Regions from separate parts of the Methyloferula stellata AR4 genome, predicted to be linked through region 1. Evidence: predicted binding sites of a transcription regulator. Region 1 holds the regulator's gene; the other holds the start of a gene.
What was found. The regulator LexA, encoded in region 1, represses DNA repair genes until DNA is damaged. The targets are predictions, from matches to a motif close to TGTTCNNNNTGTGTTCNG.
Positions count from the first base shown of each region.

Region 2: recA (recombinase RecA) is a predicted target of LexA. The motif match lies at 2,516-2,533, and genes of this name have one in related genera.

Region 1 covers NZ_ARWA01000001.1:2,505,958-2,510,234, reverse strand. Annotated here, with positions in the region: gene A3OQ_RS0112315 (sensor histidine kinase) at 1-612, opposite strand, end outside; gene A3OQ_RS0112310 (LuxR C-terminal-related transcriptional regulator) at 835-1,671, shown strand; gene lexA (transcriptional repressor LexA) at 1,916-2,632, shown strand; gene A3OQ_RS0112300 (MarR family winged helix-turn-helix transcriptional regulator) at 2,687-3,172, opposite strand; gene A3OQ_RS0112295 (quinone oxidoreductase family protein) at 3,234-4,196, shown strand; gene A3OQ_RS0112290 (ComEC/Rec2 family competence protein) at 4,202-4,277, opposite strand, start outside.
Region 2 covers NZ_ARWA01000001.1:957,800-962,076, forward strand. Annotated here, with positions in the region: gene cckA (cell cycle histidine kinase CckA) at 1-60, shown strand, start outside; gene A3OQ_RS0104765 (hypothetical protein) at 517-831, opposite strand; gene A3OQ_RS0104770 (hypothetical protein) at 1,012-1,512, opposite strand; gene A3OQ_RS0104775 (hypothetical protein) at 1,944-2,387, opposite strand; gene recA (recombinase RecA) at 2,656-3,729, shown strand; gene alaS (alanine--tRNA ligase) at 3,902-4,277, shown strand, end outside.

The DNA of each region.
Region 1 (4,277 bases):
GGGATTCATGGCGAGCAACGGAAGCCGTATCCGTGCGATCGTTCCCGGAAATCCGTTCTCGATTTCCATTTGTGCGCCGATGGCGGCGCTCAATCGTTTCATTATGTTCAGCCCGAGGCCCTCGGATTTCAGCGCCTCTTGCGGCAAGCCCGTACCATTATCCGAGATAGTCAGTTCCGCCTCGGGACCCTTGCGTTTGAATTTGATTTGGACACGCCCTTCGACGTCGCCGAGGTGGTGCTTAACGCTATTGGTCACCAGCTCCTGGACGATCAAAGCCAGCGTGGACGAAACGCCTGGGCTCAAGTCGATGGAATCAACATCGGCTTCGATGCGAACCGTTTGATCCTTGAGCACGGATTGCCAGCTTTCTACAAACTCGGTGAGGTAATGACCGAAATTTGTTTCTCCATAACATTGCAGGCGTCGTTGAAGGACACAGATGGTTAGAAGAATATCGTTGATCCACGCCAATTGATCCCGCGCCGAGGGATCGGCTGTTTGGTTGAGCTTAAGACGAACGAGGCTCATGACGAGCTGAAAGGTATTCGCGCTTCTATGTTCCGTTTCCACCAATTGAAGCACGAAATCGCTTTCGGTGAGATTCATCATTTTGCCTGCTCCAATCTGTGGCATGAAAGTGCCGTAGCACGTCAACAATCGCGTCCTCCCCCTTGAGCTAGATCAAGGATGAAAGACGAGTTCTCATGTTGACTGCGATCGGTGCAATAGGCCGAAAGGACTGTTATAAGCCTTGGCTGATGCGCTGGGCGAATGCCGCTTTTTAATAAAATGCAATGCATTCATCTCGGTGCTGTCTGTGGATCCGCTCCAATGTCTGATCACTTGAATGAGACAGACGCAGCCGGGGCCTTTCAGGCGCTGAAAGCGCTACCCGTAAGCGCGGTCATTCTCGATGCCACCGGGCGGATCATATCGGTCAACGACACATGGAAAGAGTTCGCCCGTAAAAATGGGCTGCATATGCCGGATTTCGGAATTGGCACGAACTATTTTCAATATTGCCAATTTGACGGACCGCAGGCACCGCGGCTCGTCGAGGATCTTCGAGAGTTGCTGGCAGGCCGGATCGATGTCCTGACCTTCATCTATCCCTGCCATTCGTCGAGCGAGCAAAGATGGTATTCGCTCATCGGATTGCCGCTCTCGCTCGATCGGCCGACAGGAGTTGCGCTCCTGCATGTCAATCTCACGGACATGCTTCCGCATTTGACCCATGCGCGTCCGATCCTGGTCGAGCCCGACCCGAGCGCTGGTTCGGTAACGATCAGCGACGCCATCGAGCACTCGGTTTCACAGACGCTCGCCTCGCAATTAAGTCAGATGATCGAAGGACAGTTCACCGCTCCGCCTTCGCTTGAAAACGGAGAAAAGCCCTGCGCGCCCGATGAGGCTCTTGGCTCGCTCCTGAGCGAACGTCAGATGCAGGTTCTCCGTCTCCTCGGAGAAGGCAAGACGAACAAGGAGATCGCCGCGGCTCTCTTTCGCTCGCCCTATACGATCAAGCTACATGTATCGGCGATCTTGCAACGCTTGAAACTCAGGAGCCGGACCGAGGCGGCGCTTCTGGCCTCAAGACTGCTCGAAGCGGATGCGCCCGATCTGAATCAGGGGCGTCTCAAGTCGTGGATCAAGACGGACGCGGCGTAATCCTCAAGACTGGCTTATGCTAAAAGGCGAAGCGCGACCGGAGAACCGCGTAAAGCTCGCGCTTGGCTGATGCCCAAGCGTTGCCGGCGCGCGGCTGAAGCCCATATCCACCCCTTGCACAGCGTTGAGAGAACATATAGAGTACGTTCACTCTTTGTTTAAGGCTCTTTGAGTCTATGGAGGGGATGCGGCGCTTGATTCGAGCGTGTGCGGAAGGCGACGCCGCCTAGGGGATTAGGAACAGATGCTCACTAAGAAGCAGAACGAATTGCTGCGTTTCATCCACGAACGCCTGAAGGAGACCGGCGTGCCGCCCTCCTTCGACGAGATGAAGGACGCGCTCGATCTGCGGTCCAAATCCGGCATTCACCGGCTGATCCTCGCGCTTGAGGAGCGTGGCTTCATTCGCCGCCTGCCGAACCGCGCGCGGGCTCTCGAAATTCTGCGCCTGCCCGATTCCTCTTCACCGCCGTCTCCGTCGCGCGGCAAAAAATTCGAGCCAAGCGTGATCGAAGGCAATCTCGGCCGGGTCCATGCGATCGCGAGCCCGGCTTTGCCCGATGATGATTTCAGCCGCTCCGTCATCGCGATCCCTGTGATGGGACGGATCGCGGCGGGCACGCCGATCACCGCGCTACAGACCCGCAGCCATACGATCAGCCTGCCGCCCGACATGCTCTCGCCCGGCGAACATTATGCGCTTGAAGTGCGCGGCGATTCGATGATCGAGGCCGGCATTTTCGATGCCGACACCGTGGTCATCCGCAAGCAGGAGACAGCCGAGACCGGCGATATCATCGTGGCGCTCATCGACGACGAGGAAGCCACCTTGAAGCGCTTGCGCAAGCGCGGCGCCTCGATCGCGCTCGAAGCCGCCAATCCGGCCTATGAGACGCGCATCTTCGGGCCAGACCGCGTGCGCATCCAAGGCAAGCTGGTGGGTCTGCTGCGGCGGTATTGACGCCATTTCCTTCTCCCCGGCTGCGGGAGAAGGAGGGCCGCGACGCTCCAGAAATTATAGATCAGGCGGATCGTCCTTCACAGCATCGGCGAACTTCCGAGTGAGGCGAACGAACTCGCTGATATCCTGCGCGTCCCATGTCTTAAAAATCGCGCGGCCGATCCGGTCGCGCGCCGCATCGACAAGATCGGTCATGGCCTTGCCTTTTGGCGTGATGACGGCTTCGCGCACGCGCCGGTCGGCGGCGCTCTCCTGACGTTCGACAAGGCCAAGGCTTTCGAGCTTGGCGACCTGCCGGCTGACCGTCGTGTAATCGCGCCCGGCTCTGTCGGCCAAGTCCACGACTCCGATCGGGCCGAACCGTTCGATGCCGACCAATAGCGGAAACAACGCCCGGTCGAGCGGAATCCCAGCTTCCTTGATGAGGAATTCATCGCGCTGCGGCCGGTTCATGGCGCTGACAATATCCAGCAAAGCGTCATGGAACTGCCTGAGCTGCGCGCTAATATGTGTATTTTGCACTCTTTTGCTTGACGGCATCGGCGGCCTCTCATATATGTGTATTATGCACATAATAAGCGCATATGGAAAGGCAAACATCTTGAAAGCTGCACTCGTGAAGGGCGCCGGGCTGATTCCGGTTTATGGAGATTTCGCCGATCCCGCGCCGTCCGATGGCGAAAGCCGCATCGCTGTGAGCGCCGCCGCTCTCAGCCCTGTCGTGAAAAGTCGCGCATCGGGGACGCATTACAGCTCGTCGCAGCGGTTTCCTTTTGGTGTGGGAATAGATGGCGTGGGCCGGCTCGACGACGGCCGCAGGGTCTATTTTGTCATGCCGCGCGCGCCTTATGGCAGCATGGCCGAACGGACAGTGGCGCCCTCCGCCCAATGCCTCGCCATCCCCGACGAGCTCGACGATGTGACGGCGGCAGCTATCGCCAATCCCGGCATGTCGTCATGGGCAGCCTTTGTCGAACGCGCAAAACTAAAAGCTGGGGAGACAGTGCTGGTCAATGGCGCGACCGGCACCGCGGGGCGTCTCGCCGTCCAGATCGCGAAATATCTCGGCGCGAAGAAGGTCGTTGCGACGGGCCGCAACGCCGATGCTTTAAAATCCATCGCGGCGCTTGGAGCCGATATCACGATACCGCTCGCCGCAGATGACGCCGCCTTGGAAGACGAGCTCAAGATGCAGTTCGCGCAAGGCGTCGACGTCGTTATCGATTATTTATGGGGAAGAAGCGCCGAGCGTCTGCTGATCGCCGGGGCGAAAGCCGGGCTCGATGCAATACCGATCCGCTTCGTTCAGGTCGGCTCCGCCAGCGGGTCGGACATCGCCTTGCCGAGCGCGGCTCTGCGGTCTTCTGCAATCGAGCTGATGGGCAGCGGCATCGGGAGTATCCCACTCGATCGCTTCGTCAATGCGATCGGCAATCTCCTCCATGCGGCCGTACCGGGCGGCTTTCAGATCGCCACCAATCCTATTCCGCTATCGGATGTCGAAGACGCGTGGTCGCGTGACGATAGCAAAGGGCGCATCGTATTCACCTCCGCGCCTGCATAAGACATCTATTGCTCGAAAGCATCGCCGCCGCTTTCGATCGCGTCTTCGTCGTCGCGATTGGTCAGGGGAGACGCCTTTCCC
Region 2 (4,277 bases), 1.5 Mb from region 1:
TTGCCCAAGCCCTTCTCGCTGAAACAGCTCATTGAAGCTGTGAAGGAGCATAAGGGGTGAGGCGAGGCGGCTTTCACCTTGCTCACTTCGAGAACAACTGACTTTCAATTGTGTCATGGCCGGGCTTGACCCGGCCATCCACGTCTTATTGATCAGCGTCTAGGCGTGGATGCCGGCACCATGCGCGGGCGGAAGCGGTCCATCGAGCCTCATTTTCGAACCCATTCATCCAACGGCGGACATTTTCGGCGAGGCGGACCCGTTTTTGTCAATGACGAGCCTCCGGCTCGCCGCCATAGGCGGTCGCGAAGCGATCGTTGACTAAAGCGATCCGCTCGCCACACTCGCCGCCAAGAGATGAATGGCGAGGTGTGACTGCGTCATGCAGATAGACAGCCCGCTTCGCAATGCCCTTTCCCGCGTGCCGCCGAACATTTCACCGGGCCTATCCAAAACGAATAGGCCCAGGTCATGCCCGGGCCTATTGCAGAAGGATTGGCAAGAAGGGCTTGGCCCTTATTCGATACCCGCTTCGTGGTTGCGGGCGTTCCAGGCCTTGCGGAAGCGCTCTTCGATCTGGACGCGATCGTTCTTCAGCGGTTTCGCAATATTGATCGCTCCGCGCGCCACCGAGGCTTCCTCGGCTGTCAGCACGATCGGGCCTGCCATAAAGGCGGCATTCGGCAGCGAGAAATAGATCGCTTCTTTGTTCGGGTGATTCTTCACATCGATAAGCGTATCGGCGATCTGCTTGCCGTCGAGGCAGACCCAACCGTCGATCACTTCGATTTTGCGGCCATCCGAAGTTTCTCTGATGAATACGCGTTCCATCTGTGCTCTCGTCTTTCGATGATAACCGATCTCGGCCGGCGGAGAGGCGATCTCAGCCTCCGCCGCGGGACTCATTCAAGTTTCATTCCATAAGCCCGGCTCGGAGCTTCGGCAACAAAAACCCGGTTCTTTGCTGAATAGAGCCCTCCCGCCGAGGCGGAAAGGCTTGGCTTTTCAGCGCTATGCGCTGCTGCCGTCGGCGAGCGCCGCGATCACCGTGCCGCCGACTTTCTCCATGGCGCCGAGATCGCCGAGCTTGGCCAGAAGCCGGCGCGACATCTCCGCTTCGTCGCGGCGCAGATGGATGAAGGCCAGCGCTTTAAGCGTATAGAGCGCGAAATGGCCGGGGCTGTTGACGTCTTCCGAGAACTGCTCGGCCTTCCACATCTGCCAATCGGGATTGAGGCAGGCTTGGCGCGCAGCCTCCGCGAGGCCTTCCTGGGCAATGTCCAGCGCCGCGTCGAGATTACCCTGATAGGTGTGGATTTTATAGAGGCAGAGATACGATGGGAGACAGTCAGGCGCGAGCGCCAGCGCCTGACGAAAAGCGATATCGGCGCCGTCGCGATCATGCCGGTAGAGAGCGACGCCCTTCTGCAAGATCTCGTTCACCTCGGGCGGCACTTCGCCGAAATTGATGAGATCGTCCTGGACGACGCGGACTTTGTAAGGTTCGGCCATGCCCGCCCCGATCGAGTGAATGTGCGCGAAAATAAAGCAAATTCTGCGCCATGGGCGGAGCAATAAGAGAAGCCGGAAAAAGGAGCAATGAGAACGAAAAAGCGATTTCGGCTTTATCCGGTTCGGTTGCTCGGAGGCTTGGATGCCATGACTCAAGTCCTTGATAAAGCGAATCTTTCGACTCAAAATAAAGAGATATTGCAACGGACTCAAGGAGTTAGTATATAAATGGCGCGCCGCCAGCTCGAACTAGCGGCGCGCCGTGAGTGCCTATCGTCGTTGTTGCATCGACAGGTCCTCCGAATTCCAAAGGGGCTTACCGTGACCGCCCCGATGGTACGCAGCGTGGCCGTGGCGACCACTTACCATGCCGCCTTCGTGGCGGCTGCCGACTGCAACGGTGTACACGGCCCGATGCAGCCGGAATTTCTCTACCTCATAAGCTCTTCCAATGAAGGTCCATCGAGGGGGATTGGCTGTCCAGAAAGCCACCAAGCCCGCCCGTTGCGCCAAGGGATATTAACGAATCGTGGATCCTTACTGAGGGCCGAGGTCGCGCTGATTTTGATCTGCTTCAGATCCCCTCCAATCACGCGGCGACTGCGTACAAAATCCATATATTCATCACTGGAAAGAGGACGCTTAGCGGCTTCCAGCGCTTGCACAGCGAGATCTGTGTAAGACTGCGCCCTACGAGGCGGGACCTTCTCCACAATCCGAATATTCTTGACGGCAATAGTCGGCTGCCAGGCCATGAGAGCGCTATCAATGGCCCGGAATGCTTTCCATTCCGGCATTTCGCCGATTTTGGAATCCAGCGCAGCGAGTAGATCGGCGCGGCTTTTTTCGAGTGTCTCTTTGGGGGAATCGGTCATGGCAATTGTCATGTATCACGATTCTGCAAACTGGCAAATGTGTTTGTGTTTTGCACTTATAGGGAAACAAGCACAGCTTAAACTGTGAACAGCAAAGCTTCACGACTGTCAGTTTGTAAGGGCCTAATTGGAACGAAAAAAGAACTTTTCAAATCGGAACAAACGGGGTACATTGGCGCATTCTCACAACGGAATTGCCGCATCCATGTCAAAGCGCCCCACCGTCATTGCAACGCCGCCCGCCCCCGTGTCAGAAGGAAAGCCCGCGATGTCTCAAGCGAATCTCCGCCTCGTAGAAGGAACCTCCGTGGACAAGACGAAGGCGCTCGACGCCGCTCTGTCGCAAATCGAACGGGCCTTCGGCAAAGGTTCGATCATGCGCCTCGGCAAGAACCAGCAGGCGGTGGAGATCGAGACCATTTCGACGGGCTCGCTCGGCCTCGATATCGCGCTTGGCGTCGGCGGCCTGCCGCGCGGCCGGGTGATCGAGATTTACGGACCTGAGTCGTCGGGCAAGACCACGCTTACGCTCCACGTCATCGCCGAAGCGCAGAAAAAGGGCGGCGTTTGCGCCTTTATCGATGCCGAACATGCGCTCGACCCGATCTATGCCCGCAAGCTCGGCGTCAATCTCGACGACCTTTTGATCTCGCAGCCCGACACCGGCGAGCAGGCGCTTGAAATCACGGATACTTTGGTGCGCTCCGGCGCGATCGACGTGCTCGTGATCGATTCGGTCGCCGCGCTCACGCCGCGGGCCGAAATCGACGGCGAAATGGGTGACAGCCAGCCAGGCCTCCAAGCCCGTCTCATGAGCCAGGCTTTGCGCAAGCTCACCGCCTCGATCTCGCGCTCGCACACCATGGTGATCTTCATCAATCAGATCCGCATGAAGATCGGCGTGATGTATGGCAGCCCGGAGACGACGACGGGCGGCCATGCCTTGAAATTCTACGCTTCCGTCCGGCTCGACATCCGCCGCATCGGCTCGATCAAGGCGCATGAGGAAATCACCGGCAACGAGACTCGCGTCAAAGTGGTCAAGAACAAGGTTGCGCCGCCCTTCAAACAGGTCGAATTCGACATTATGTACGGTCAGGGCATCTCGAAGACCGGCGAATTGATCGATCTGGGCGTCAAGGCCGGGATCGTCGAGAAATCCGGCGCTTGGTTTTCCTACGACAGCCAGAGGCTCGGCCAGGGCCGCGAGAACGCCAAAGCCTTTCTGCAGGGCAATCCCGAGATGGCCGCCCGGATCGAACAGGCGATCCGTGAGAATTCGGGGCTCATCGCTGACCGGATTCTGAACGATACGGATCCGAAAGATGCCGAAGACGCATGAAGCCGAAGAGGATCATGCGCCAGTAAAGCCTGGAACCTGAGCCGTCTGGTTCGGCCAAACGAATAAAGATTTGAGGCTCGCGCCATGCGCGGGCCTTTGTTGTTGTCCACTCGTTGTCGTCTCGGGCCCGCGGCCTTAGGATGCAAAAAAGCGTGATGATGGATTTGGGAAAATGACCGGCGTCAGCGAGATCAGATCGACCTTTCTCGATTATTTCAAAAAGAACGGCCACGAGATCGTGCCCTCGTCGCCGCTCGTGCCGCGCAATGACCCGACCTTGATGTTCACTAACGCCGGCATGGTCCAATTCAAGAATGTCTTCACCGGCATCGAGAAGCGCCCTTATACCCGTGCTTCGACCGCGCAAAAATGCGTCCGCGCCGGCGGCAAGCACAATGATCTCGACAATGTCGGCTATACCGCGCGCCACCACACGTTTTTCGAAATGCTCGGCAATTTTTCCTTCGGTGATTATTTCAAGGAAGAAGCGATCACGCTCGCCTGGAATCTGATCACCAAGGAATTTTCGCTGCCCGTCGATAGGCTTC